Regions from separate parts of the Virgibacillus kekensis genome, predicted to be linked through region 3. Evidence: riboswitches for the same ligand, from Rfam matches in the RefSeq annotation. Region 3 holds a riboswitch; each other region holds the start of a gene.
The links. Region 3 has a riboswitch for thiamine pyrophosphate ahead of tenA (thiaminase II). Riboswitches for the same ligand answer to the same signal wherever they lie in the genome.

Region 1 (4,205 bases), 430 kb from region 3:
GGGGCGGAGTCGTAAAAGGAGACTTTTACGCAACTGAAGAAAATGGTTGGGGAAGATTGTTAGAAACCATTGAACCTGACGGATAAATCTATATTTATTACCATTTATAAAGTCAATATAACAGTATAAAGCGATATTTCACTGAGGCGTGATGCCCAATAAATATCGAGGAATATACAGCGTTATACCTCCGCTGCTGCTGGACAGTTGATTACTCATTTCCTAAAAGAAATTGATTCTGCTTCAACGAATCTTCATTTTTAAAGCTAGGTTCTAAACATGATAGATAAGGGTCTTATAAAAAACATTGGCGAGAAAACTTATTATTATACAATAAAAAAATATCCTCTGACAGAGGGGCGGAGGTATAGATTAAATGATGCTTCGGGGAACCGGCTAGAAGCGCTGTGTCAAATTTATAGGAATGCTAAAGAACTTTCCGTAAATAAGAGGCGAGATGTATAGCGGATGAAGTGTGTTCAAGTCCTTTCCTATTAGGGGGAAGGGCTTTTTATTTTCTCAAGAAGGTATTTTCGTCAAAGATAAATTGAATAGCATTTTATTTTATAAGCAGTCCCAGTATGCGAAGAAGAACAGGAACCGTCCCCGTGCTTAAAAAAGGGTAGCCACATAAGTGACTACCCCGGTTTGTTCATTTTAAAAAGATGAATCTACTTGCTTGTTTTCATGCTTTTCGTATTCCTTCATATAGTTAATTCTGCGTTGTGCGGAGGTTTGACTGACCTGCCCATCTGCGTGATAGGAAGATCTGACAAGCGGACCGGATTCACAATGTTTGAAGCCTTTTTTTAAGGCAATTTCTTTTAGCTCGGCAAACTCATCGGGATGGTAATATCTTTCCACCTTTAAGTGCTTTTTTGTTGGCTGCAGATATTGTCCAATAGTCATTATGTCTACATTATGTGCCAGGAGGTCATCCATAGCCTCAATAATTTCCTCTTTTGTTTCACCAAGTCCAACCATAATGCTCGATTTAGTTGGTGTGTTTGGTGCAATTTCTTTGACACGTTTCAGTAATTGCAGCGAGCGGTCATACATGGCACGGGCGCGAACTTTTTTGGTCAACCGGCGTACTGTTTCAATATTATGGTTGAAAATATCCGGTTCACTATCCATCAAGGTGTGCAGGCTCTCGTAATCGCCCTTCATATCAGATGGTAAAATTTCAATTGTGCCACCAGGATTTTCGCGACGGATAGCACGTACTGTTTCCGCGAAAACTGCCGCACCGCCGTCGTTTAAATCATCTCGGGCTACCGCAGTTACTACTGCATGCTTTAAGCCCATTATACCTACTGACTCCGCAACACGTTGAGGCTCGCCCCAGTCAAGTTCATTTGGAAGTCCTGTTTTTACTGCGCAGAACCGGCAGCCTCTTGTACATGTGTCGCCTAAAATCATAAACGTTGCAGTTTTTCTTTCGCTCCAGCATTCATGGATATTTGGACAACGTGCTTCCTCACAAACGGTGTTTAATTTCTTTTCGCGCATTAGTTTTTTTAAACCATTATACGATTTGTTGGTATTAATTTTTGTCTTAAGCCATTCTGGTTTACGTATGTATTCTTCTTGTTTAGCCACCGTCAAACACTCCTTTGATGATATAAATTCCATTCTTCCTGGGTATATTTTGATTTTGCTAATTCATAAACCTCACTCCACTGACTGTCTGAAAGCTTAAGCGGAGTGAATTCCAGATTTAGCTCTTCCTTGAACCCTTTTTGAAATGCATCTTTTAAATCATCGTATGTATGCTGCTTCCTGGTGATCTCATTTATGGTAATTGCTTTTTCAGAAAAAGTGTTACGCTTCTTTTCTCTTATTTTTTCATTTGGAAACTTAAACAAATCAAATAACATAGTTGTATTCATACTCATAGGAATCGATCCATGCTGCAGGAGCACGCCTTGTTTTCGCGTCTGGGCGTTTCCAGAAACTTTTTTGCCATTTACGAGCATTTCATAGAATGCAGGCTTTTCAAAACAGACATCCGTTCTTTCCGCTTTTTTCTCCGGGGTAGCATAATCTGCTTCAATACCTAACTGCTTATAACCTTCCAGAACACCTTTTGATAAGACATAATAGGCAGCCTGGATGGATGTTGGAATATAGTCCTTATCCTCTGAAACGACGATACTATAAGTCAGCTCATCATCATGCAATACGGCACTGCCACCGGTTAACCGTCTTACGAATTCACATTCATGCTTTTGCATGTTGGAGAAATCAATCGCCCGTTCAGCATTCTGAAAATGTCCTACAGAAAGACTGGGTTTCGACCAACCATAAAACCGTAAAGTTGGAGGTATTTTCCCCTCTCCGTGCCAGTCAAGCAATTTCTCATCGAGCGCCATATTAACTGACGCACTATTAAAGCCTGTATCAATAAATCCCCATGTCTCCTTCAAATTGTGTTCACCTCCATATTCTGGTGGTACAAAAAAACTGCATTCCTGTAGTGGAGTGCAGTAAATTTGCGTGATGTTTAATGAAAATACACAAATTCGACGGCACTTCCCCACGCTAGCATTACCATAGTTCGGGTATGAGGGTCAGAACAGGTAAGTTCTTCTCAGCTATATGATAGCTCCCCTAGTGCTATATCAACATGCAATTTCTATGACTATTTTAACGAGGTAAAGCAGGAATGTAAAGCGAGAACGGTTCTCCCGTTTCCTTTCGATTAGATCTGTTTTATCAGGTGATTCATTTTGTGGCTACTCACTATCCCTACGTTTGATAATGGTTGATGTCAATGTTATTTTATTTGGCTGAATTCTCCAAATAAATAGTGTCTAAAAAACTCTCACAAATACTTGACTCAATCCTTTAAGTTAGGAGAGTTTCTTTAAATTGGATTTTAAATCAAAATAAATATATTCAGGTCATTCAAATCTGGATGGCGGATTTTCTCGAAGGGTTGGATGGGACAATTTATAGCCATGATAATTTCCCGTGTAAGTTTTTTAAAAGATGCGATTGACAGGGATGGTAAATTAGAACCCCATAAAAACTTTTATAAAATCGAATAGATTTTGTTAGAGAAACTTTTAATGCCTTCTATCAAATCTGCAAGACCAGGAATTTTCTCAGACGACAATTTCGTTTTTATTTTGGATTGGAAAGGAGATCAACATGAGAAATAGAGCAGATATGTTTCGCAAACGAAGAAGCAAAAAAAATATCATCCTTAACTCGCTTATAATTTTAGTTTTTGCACTCATATTAATTGTCGGAGCAAACCTTATATTTGGGGGTAATGATACTGCCAAAGACGGCGAGACCAACGATGCGTCTGACAGTGATCCTAATAAGGAAGAAATGAAAATCACGGAAGATGAAAATAACGAGCAGCAATCCGAAGCAAAAGGTTCTAAACAAGAAGAGAGCAGCAATCAAGATGAAGATGAATCCTCCGAGCAAAACGAGGATGCGATTGACCAATTGGAAGTTGAAGAAGGCGACGATACCGAACGTGATGAAAATAGCAGTACCGCACAGGAAAACCAGGATGACAATCAATCCCAGCAGGATGATAGCGGTCCGAACGAATCCCAGATTGGAAAACCCATCGGCACTTCCCAGACCGGTGAGCATACGTCCAGCTACGAAAGAGGAACAGTCGATTGGAATGAAAAAGTAAAAGCGATAAAAATGGCAACCGGTTTGGACGACAGCATGACGCTTTGGCGACTGGAAAACGGCGGCGGACCACACAAATCAGTCGGCAAAGTCAGCCCTGACGGTGTCCAGGATTGGATGTACGTTGTTAACCTCCAGTGGGTTGATCAGAAGGGGTGGAAAGTAACGAGTGTTGAACGAAAGAGCCGGTAAATAGGGTTAAGCTTTCATGTATTTGAAATGAAAACCGTAAGAAAAGTGAATTACCTAATACCTGGCCCACTGAGTAGTTTCTCATTTTACTTGGTGGGTCTTTTACTGTGAAGGTATATACTTCTATCAAACAAGTGGAACATTTCGGGTAATGTTCCAGTAGGTTCACCGTTTCGGGAGGAATGTTTGTATAAAGGATTCCATAGATGTGTTTTCTTTTGCCGAACTGGCCTGCCCTCCGTTCGCATACATTCTGTTGTGGCATCCTTTTCTGTTTTTTATATTTTTCTTTAGGCAGAAGGCCCAGTTTCGGCTCACTAAACAGAATGTCTGCTAGAAAAAACAGGGGT
Region 2 (4,205 bases), on a different contig from region 3:
AATTCCATGACGGATACACCGCAGAATCCGGCAATCGCTATTACGGACGACCAGGCTACAATCGTTCCACCGCCGGTCCAGATAGAACCCATCTGTCCGATTGCTGCAAGTGTTCCCGCATCTATTGAGCCATTCTGTAAGGAAGCAGCAAGTGCACCAGTAAGTGGCAGTCCGGAGAACCCTGAGCCATCAAGCCCCGTGATAATCCCGATGATCAGCACACTGAACCCTGCAAGAAAGGCACTTTGCGGAAGAAACTCCTGAGTAGACTGTACAAGGTCAAACAATAATGCTGGTGAGTTTTCCCCAACGCCTAGGATACTCCCCGAAAAGTCAGAACTTCCAAGAAAAAAGAATCCAGCAATCGGGATAACCGGTCCCATGGCTTTAAACGCGAATACAAACCCATCGGTAATATGGTTGCTGATATAATCGAGCGCTTTTTCCCGTCCGAAGGCAACCGAAGATAATAACAGAAGAATTACTGCTACTCCACCAATAAATGCAGCTCCGTCACCACCTTCAAAACCGCTCATTCGCCCTGATAAAAGCTTGGTGTACATCATATATACCACGACAGCCAACAGTGAAATTGGTACTAATATGGCAAATACTTTGCTCCACAGCGGTAGATTAGTGCCAACCGATTTATTTTTTGACTGATCTGCCGCCTGCATAGCCTGTAGTTCAATTTCATTAAGTTCACTGTCCTTTGACCGGATGGACTTGCGGTAAAATAAATATGCTAGACCAATAGCAGTTACACCGGTTATAACTGAAAGAATCAGTGCCTTATCCGTAACCATGCCAACGTCAATTCCGGCTGATTTTGCCGATAGACTAGGTGCCACCTGAACAATATAATCAGATGACAGTGCCATACCCTGACCAGCCAACGCCACCGCTACTGCAGCTGTAAGCGCCGGCAGTCCAGACCTGATTGCTGCGGGGACCAAAAGAGCACATATTAATGGAACCGCGGGGGTAGGCCAGAAAAACAGTGAGATTACATACGTAACTGCCACCAGCACAAAGAACGAAACATGACCGTTGACCATAATTTTCTGGATTGGCTGAATCATTCTGCGGTCGGCTCCCAAGTCACGTAAGGAATGAAGTAATGCCATCATAAATGTGATAATCAAAAAGATACTGAATAATTCTTTTGCAGCTACGAGGTTAGCATTGAATATTGCAGTAAAACCGTCAATCAAGCTTCCCTTGAATACCCAAGCTATTACAAAAGTCCCGAGCAAGGATGGAAGCACAACCCCTTTTCTGAAAATCATAGTTAATATAATAATCAGTGTAAATAAACCATACAACCAGTGCGATACAGTAAGCTCCACTGTTTAACACTTCCTTTCCAGCGTGTGCTATAGCCTATGCACAGGGAAAAGAAGCGGTGCTATACTCCTATATCGCTTAAAATAATTTTTATCTTAGTTAGTTACTACCTGTATCCCGATTATCACTACATTCATTGCACAGCAGTTTACCATCTATTTGATCCCCGTCAAAAAAACCGTCTTTACAATAGATAGGCTTACCGCATGAACCGCATTCCCCGATAAGCTCCCTCACTTATAACCCTCCCCTTCTAAACATTCGAAATATTATAGTACTATTTTATCATATAAGTTGTCACTTAATCTTTGTGGCTTACCTAGCAATTGATATAAACTGCGACATAACAGCCGTACCTACCGCTACGTCAGAATCCTTCGCTTTCCGGGGGCACGGCCTCAGCCTCCTCGCGGAAAGAACGTCGCTGCGGGGTCTTCGGACTCGTGCTGTTCCCCCAGGAGTCTACGCATTCTGCCTGCGCTAATAGGCGTTTGGCGTTGATATAAGTATAAATCAATTTCAATCCAGCGACGGAAATACATGGAGACTCCAGCGGGAAAAGCAACAGCTGAAAATCCCGCAGGAAGTGGTCTTCTTCCGAGGAAGTTGAAGCGTTGCCCGCGGAAAGCGTAGTGTATTTCCGGAGCGAAGTCTCGCTGTTATGTCACAGTTTATATTAACTGCTCAATAAGGCTTCAATAAAACAGAAAAAAAAACAGCCCTCGTTATAAGCAGGGCTGTTCTCTGTGAGCGGAGTCCATATTCAATTATGCAGCCTGTAGTAACGTTCTTGGCTGTTTGTAAAATAACAGAAATACGAGTATTGCACTTAAAATAAATGAAGGCAACATATATGATCCGCTGTACAACAGTGAGTACAACCAAACCGGCTGTCCTTCAGGTGCATAGTGTCCGAAAAAGGCAATACCCGCAATAAAGTGCGCCAAAAATCTTAGCCCGGAACCAATGAATACACCCATTGTAATATAACTGAAACTTTGCAGCGGTTTACTATTCTTTATTGCTTTTTGAACTGGCTTAGCAAACACTCCAGCCGTACCTATAACAGTAAATGCTACGATATAGTCGAGGAATCCCTGGACAGGAGTTAAAATGATCGGTCCGGACATCACAACCTGCAACATTCCGAACAGAAAACCAGCTGTAAGTCCCCCTTTTAATCCCCAACGGAACGCAACAATAAATATGGGAATCATTGCAAAGGATACTGAACCACCTTGTGGCCAAATTGCAAACTTCAGAAATGGTATAATATCGAGCAATAGTGCCATAGCAGCAAAAATAGCCACCTCAATCAAAAATAACGTACGTTTGGAACGCATATAAACCTCTCCCCCTTTGCCGGCAGACCACCCTGCCGTGCGGAATTTTTTTGATCACAAAAAAAGCAATGCCAAGGGGAAGCTTCCTGATGGGGAAATCCGCTCACATTGCCTAAAAAAATCCATCAAAAAAGCCACCATCCCTACGTTAGTACTAACTAACAGGTTCAAAGGGTAAGAACAAATAACTATGTTCACTCTCAGCCAAATGGCTCCCCCTGTAGGCTTCTACTATTCTGCTTTTTTCGCTATACTAATTATAACGTACCATTCTGAATATAACAACAGTACTGAAGTTTATTTTACAGTGCCATAAATTCCTCTACATCCCGAACACAAAGCTGAATTGCATTCTCCCAGAATTCCGGTTGAGTCAAATCAACATTCAAATGTTTTTTCGCCAGACTCTCCACCGTCATACGGCCGGTGTCGCGGAGAAGTGCAATATAGTCATCCTCAAATCCTCCGCCCAATTCTTGTGCATGTGCATAGATACCAAGGCTGAATAAATATCCGAATGTATATGGAAAGTTATAAAACGGAACCCCGGTAATATGGAAATGCAATTTGGATGCCCAGAAATGCGGGTCATATTCATCAAGCGAATCACAGTAGGCTTCTTTCTGTGCTTCGACCATCAGTTCATTCATCCGGTCAACCGATACCATTCCCTGTTTCCGTTCCTCATAAAAGCGCTGTTCAAATATAAATCTTGCATGGATATTCATAAAAAATGCAACACTACGCTGGATCTTATCCTCAAGCAATGCCAGTTTTTCTTCTTTATTCTTTGCGTTTCTTACAGACGCATCCGCAACAATCATCTCAGCAAAGGTCGATGCTGTTTCTGCCACGTTCATCGCGTACCCCTGATTAAGTCCATTTAAATCATTCATTACATACTGGTGAAAACCATGTCCCAGTTCATGCGCGAGTGTTGCTATATTAGATGAGGTTCCTGAATAGGTCATGAAAATCCGAGTCTGTTCACTTTGAGGGAAACTTGTACAAAAACCACCTGGACGCTTTCCTGCCCGGTCTTCCGCCTCAATCCAGCGGTTTTCAAATGCAATGCGCGCAAAATCGGCCATTTTGGGACTGAATTCACCAAACTGATCAACGATAAAATTCGCCCCCTCTGTGTAACTTGAGGTTTTCACTGACTTGGATACAGGTGCCCCAATATCGTATATACTCAACTTTTCCAATCCCAGTAAATCCGCCTTTTTCTGCAAAAACTTAACAAAGTGATGCTTGTTTTTATTGATAGCTTCCCACATTGCATCAAGTGTCTCTTTTTTCATCCGGTTAATGGCCAGTGGTTCCTTTAATACATGCTGCCAGTTACGATGTTTATATTTCTGCAGTCTGAACCCTGCCAAGTGATTCAATGTCTGACCAAACAAATCAGCATTGCTGCCCCATGCTTGGTTTAATTGTTCGAACACATGCTTACGAACAGAGCGATCAGGGCTGCTCATTTTATTTGACGCTTGACCAACTGAATATGATTTC
Region 3 (4,205 bases):
AATAGCTTCTTCTAAAATAATTACTGGATCCCTATCACAATTTTGGCTTCCCATAATTAGATATTTTCTTAGATTCATTTGCTTACTCCGCTTAAATTAGTGGAATCAAGTGACAGAGCATCAATAAAATGTGGAACGAAAGTACCCGGTCCGGATACATCTGCCCTGTCAGCAGCATGTTCTGCAGCTGACCCGTAAAATGCCGTCGCGGCCAACAGTTGTTGATCAACGGGGTCATCTGTGGTCAAACATGCTGCAGCTATAGAACCTAACAGGCAGCCGGCTCCGGTCACTTTAGCAAGCAGCGAATGTCCTGTCTCATTATAGGCAAGCCCATTTGAAGTACAAATGACATCGGTCTTTCCAGTCAGTAAAACAGCGGTCTGATAAACCTCCGCTACTTTTAAGGCGATTTCATCCGTATCCCCATCACCTACAGATTCGACACCTTTTGTTTTCCAAGGTATTTCCACCAGGTGTGCAAGCTCCCCAGCATTCCCTTTGATGATCGTTGGATGAACCTCGCTTAATATTTTTTTCATAACTGCTGTCCTAAAAGGTGTTGCCGCTACACCAACCGGGTCCACTACTACGGGAATCCCCTTCTCGTTTGCAGCTTTTCCAGCTTTAATCATCGCAGGGATTTCCTGCTTCGTTATTGTTCCAATGTTCAGCAACACACCGTCAGCCAGGGTTGCCATGTCACTGGCTTCCTCCTCAGATTTTGCCATAACAGGTATTCCGCCAAATGATAATAAACCATTTGCCGTAAAATTCATGACGACCTGATTAGTCAAATGGTGGATCAATGGACTTGTTTCTCTTACTTTGTTAATAATCGATTTATTCATTGTTCCACTCCTTCGCTACGATGTGCCCAATGATTGGTTGGTCCGTTTCCCTTGCCAATCGAAAATGAATGGCGGATTGCAGCCGTCACAAAGTCTTTTGCTTGTTTAACTGCGTCCCCTAAAGAATATCCCTGGCTCAAATACGCTGTAATTGCCGCTGAATAAGTGCAGCCGGTGCCATGTGTATTCGTTGTTTCAATACGTTCTGAAGAAAATGAATGGATGCTTTCGCCGTCATATAAAAAATCAATTGCATCCCCTTTAAGATGTCCGCCTTTAATCAATGCAGCACCTGCACCGAACTCGTGGACAATTAAAGCAGCAGCACATCTCATATCCTCAAGTGTTTCGATTTTTTCTCCTGTGATTTCTTCCGCTTCCGAAATATTCGGTGTTACCAAGGATGTCATCGGCAAAAGATGGTCACGCAAGTAAGTACGGGCATCCTCTGCAATTAATGGGTCTCCACTTGTGGCGACCATAACAGGGTCCATCACGTATGGAACATCCAATTCAGATACTTTTCCAGCAAGCATTTCCATTATCTCAATGGTTGGAATCATGCCCGTTTTGAATGCATGAAGCGGCATATCCGATATAACGGAATCGAGCTGTTGTTCAATCATATTGACAGGAATATGATGAACGGCCTGAACACCAGTGGTATTTTGTGCAACCACAGAGGTAATGACCGACATCCCGTATGTTTTTAATTCCTGAAAGGTCTTCAAATCCGCATGAATTCCTGCCCCGCCACTAGGATCAGTTCCGGCAATTGTCAGTGCACATGGGATATTTCTCATCGGCTGACCACCGACTCAGGCCACTCTTCACATGTATACGCCATTTCCCAGAATGCCAATTCCAGCTGACAGCTTTTTCGGAATGCATCTTTCATTTTTAACTGTTCATGTTTAGATGAATCCGCTGCAATAGCATCCAGACGCTCGCGCATTTCCAAAGTCGTGGCTGCAGTTCGTTCATCCGCATAGAAACTGATCCACGGGTAGAAAGGATGGTCGCTTGTTGGATTAAACGTACTCATTAACTCCCGGCCAATTTCCAGATAGGTCCACGGACAAGGTAACAGAGCACTTAAAATCTCGCCAAGACCGCCTGTTTGCGCGTGATGCATCATATGTTTGATGTAATGATCAGCTGATGGCGGGAGAGGATAACCTTGAAGCCCTTCATAATCCACTCCTACATAGTCACAAAAATTGTGATGCGGGTGAATCTCACTGTTCAAAATAAATTGGATTTTTTCATGGAAAAAGTTAATATCGTCCCTGTTTTGCGACTTCGCAAGGGCAATCCCATAAACACGCATGAACGCATTAAGATATTCAAAGTCTGCTTTAATATAATGTTTAATTGACTCAGCAGGAACCTCCCCTTTTCCAATACCATCAACAAATGGATGGTCAAATATCGCATGAAATATATCCTGATTTTCTTCTCGTAAAGTTTGTGTGAATGTCATATTATTCCTCCTGTTTGATACAGGAAGCTACTAGGGAGAATAAAAGTAGATTAATAGAGGGTATAGTAACGCTCCGACTACTTTCCTGCGCTGGCATTATCCAGATCAGGTTCAAAGGGACTAAGGAATATCATCCTTTTCTCAGCCATTACAGCGCCCCTAGTAGTTTTCCTATATGCTATTTTGTAATATATTTCTCTGCTCAATTTTCGAAACAACCAGCCAGCCTATCAATGCCCCTGTAACACTGCTGACCAGAAACGATGGGATAAAAAATAATGCTCCGACAGAGCTTCCCATAAGTATTTTTGCAAAGGGCACAGCAAAAAGTGCTCCGATTATACCGGTACCAATTGCTTCACCAAGCGCTGCCATTCCTTTTTTACCAGTCTTTCGAAATAGATAACCCTAAAAATGCACCGATCATGCCACCGGGAAACGCCAGCAGCGTACCAAGCCCAAGCATATTGCGCAGCAAACCAATCATAAATGCAATCATAACCGCCGGACCTGGTCCGAGTGTCACTGCAGCCATAACATTAACCGCATGCTGGACGGGATACGCCTTGGCGACCCCTGCTGGGAACCAGAGTAATTGTGCTCCTAATGTACCAATCGCCACAAAAACAGACATCGTCGTTAAAAGCCGCGTCCGATTCAATATGACCCTCCTTTCATTAAAGGGTGTACTGATCTGTGTGAGATAAAAAACACGAAGAGGGAATTCTACTAAGCGTTGGAACTGGACGAAGCTTATTCGGTATTTTAGAAATCCATAGCCCCAGCACCTAAATCAAAAAAGCCAGATCCGTTTATGGACCTGGCTCGAAATAGCTGAAAATAAGCTCATCATCAGACTACTTCCCTCCGCTGGTATTAACCAGATCAGGTCCGTAAGAGTCGGGAAACTGTTCGTGCTTCCCTCTCAGCCCTCGTTCTTTGGGCACCCCTAGTAGTAATTTATTGAAAATATTGAGTTGTTCTTCCTTAGGATAACAAATTAAAATCCGTTTGTCATGAAACACATCATCTATTTTGCAATTACTTCACTTTCAAACCCAATTTTCTTATGTGTACCATCGCAAAACGGTTTGTTGGACGACTGCCCACAGCGGCATATGGAGAATGCTTTTTTCGTTTCAAAGACATTTCCTTCCGCATCGATCAGTTCCACGTCTCCTGTCACAAGCAATGGTCCGTTATCGTTCACTTTAATTTTACCTTTGCCACTCATGAAATCCCCCCTAATTTTCTACTATTGGTATATAGTATTCTCCAACTAGGGAAAAAATCCTTTTTTGCTTGCCTAGGGATTAATCTCCTGCCTTCTCGTTATTCGTAAGCCATTCAGCAAATTCTCTGAGATCCTTAAAAGAATAATCGGCGTTGACCTGGTCGCCCTCGCGACTCCCTACGAGCACTGTCTTTGTACCCGCTTCCTTTCCAGCTTCAATATCGGGCTGCCTGTCACCTACCATAAAACTCTCCGCAAGGTCAACGTTATGTTTTTCAGCCAGGTCAAAGATCAGCTGAGGTTTAGGCTTACGGCAAGCACAGTTAGCATGCGGCTTGTGCGGGCAGTAGGCAATATCATCGATCCGCGCCTCAAACGTTTCAAGCTCCGACCGCATTTTCTTGTGAACCTCGGCGAGTGCAGTCTCTTTCATATAGCCAAGTCCAATTCCACCCTGGTTGGTTACAACGAATACCCTGAAACCCAGGTCGTTGAACTGTTTTACTGCCTCCCCGACGCCTTCAAGGAGGTAAAAATCATTCGGTTTATTAACAAATTTAACTCGTTTGCTTAGGACTTCATTGATAACGCCGTCCCGATCCAGAAACATACCCCTGTTCATCATGTCACCTTCTAT

Region 1: it holds a riboswitch for thiamine pyrophosphate, as region 3 does, so the genes downstream of both, ACFO3D_RS06740 (lipoate--protein ligase family protein) here and tenA (thiaminase II) in region 3, are expected to answer to the same signal.
Region 2: it holds a riboswitch for thiamine pyrophosphate, as region 3 does, so the genes downstream of both, thiT (energy-coupled thiamine transporter ThiT) here and tenA (thiaminase II) in region 3, are expected to answer to the same signal.

Annotation. Positions count from the first base shown of each region.
Region 1 covers NZ_JBHSFU010000004.1:501,896-506,100, reverse strand. Annotated here, with positions in the region: gene ACFO3D_RS06750 (acetoacetate decarboxylase family protein) at 1-86, shown strand, start outside; gene lipA (lipoyl synthase) at 658-1,602, opposite strand; gene ACFO3D_RS06740 (lipoate--protein ligase family protein) at 1,605-2,429, opposite strand; TPP riboswitch at 2,520-2,625, opposite strand; gene ACFO3D_RS06735 (YrrS family protein) at 3,157-3,855, shown strand.
Region 2 covers NZ_JBHSFU010000003.1:43,574-47,778, reverse strand. Annotated here, with positions in the region: gene ACFO3D_RS01590 (hypothetical protein) at 1-1,349, opposite strand, end outside; gene ACFO3D_RS01585 (hypothetical protein) at 1,447-1,584, opposite strand; gene thiT (energy-coupled thiamine transporter ThiT) at 2,115-2,690, opposite strand; TPP riboswitch at 2,814-2,919, opposite strand; gene ACFO3D_RS01575 (M3 family oligoendopeptidase) at 2,993-4,205, opposite strand, start outside.
Region 3 covers NZ_JBHSFU010000004.1:928,127-932,331, forward strand. Annotated here, with positions in the region: gene thiE (thiamine phosphate synthase) at 1-78, opposite strand, end outside; gene thiM (hydroxyethylthiazole kinase) at 75-851, opposite strand; gene thiD (bifunctional hydroxymethylpyrimidine kinase/phosphomethylpyrimidine kinase) at 848-1,654, opposite strand; gene tenA (thiaminase II) at 1,651-2,334, opposite strand; TPP riboswitch at 2,400-2,505, opposite strand; partial or broken gene thiW (energy coupling factor transporter S component ThiW) at 2,506-2,995, opposite strand; TPP riboswitch at 3,180-3,295, opposite strand; gene ACFO3D_RS08695 (CDGSH iron-sulfur domain-containing protein) at 3,365-3,568, opposite strand; gene ACFO3D_RS08700 (D-glycero-alpha-D-manno-heptose-1,7-bisphosphate 7-phosphatase) at 3,648-4,190, opposite strand; gene ACFO3D_RS08705 (GNAT family N-acetyltransferase) at 4,202-4,205, opposite strand, start outside.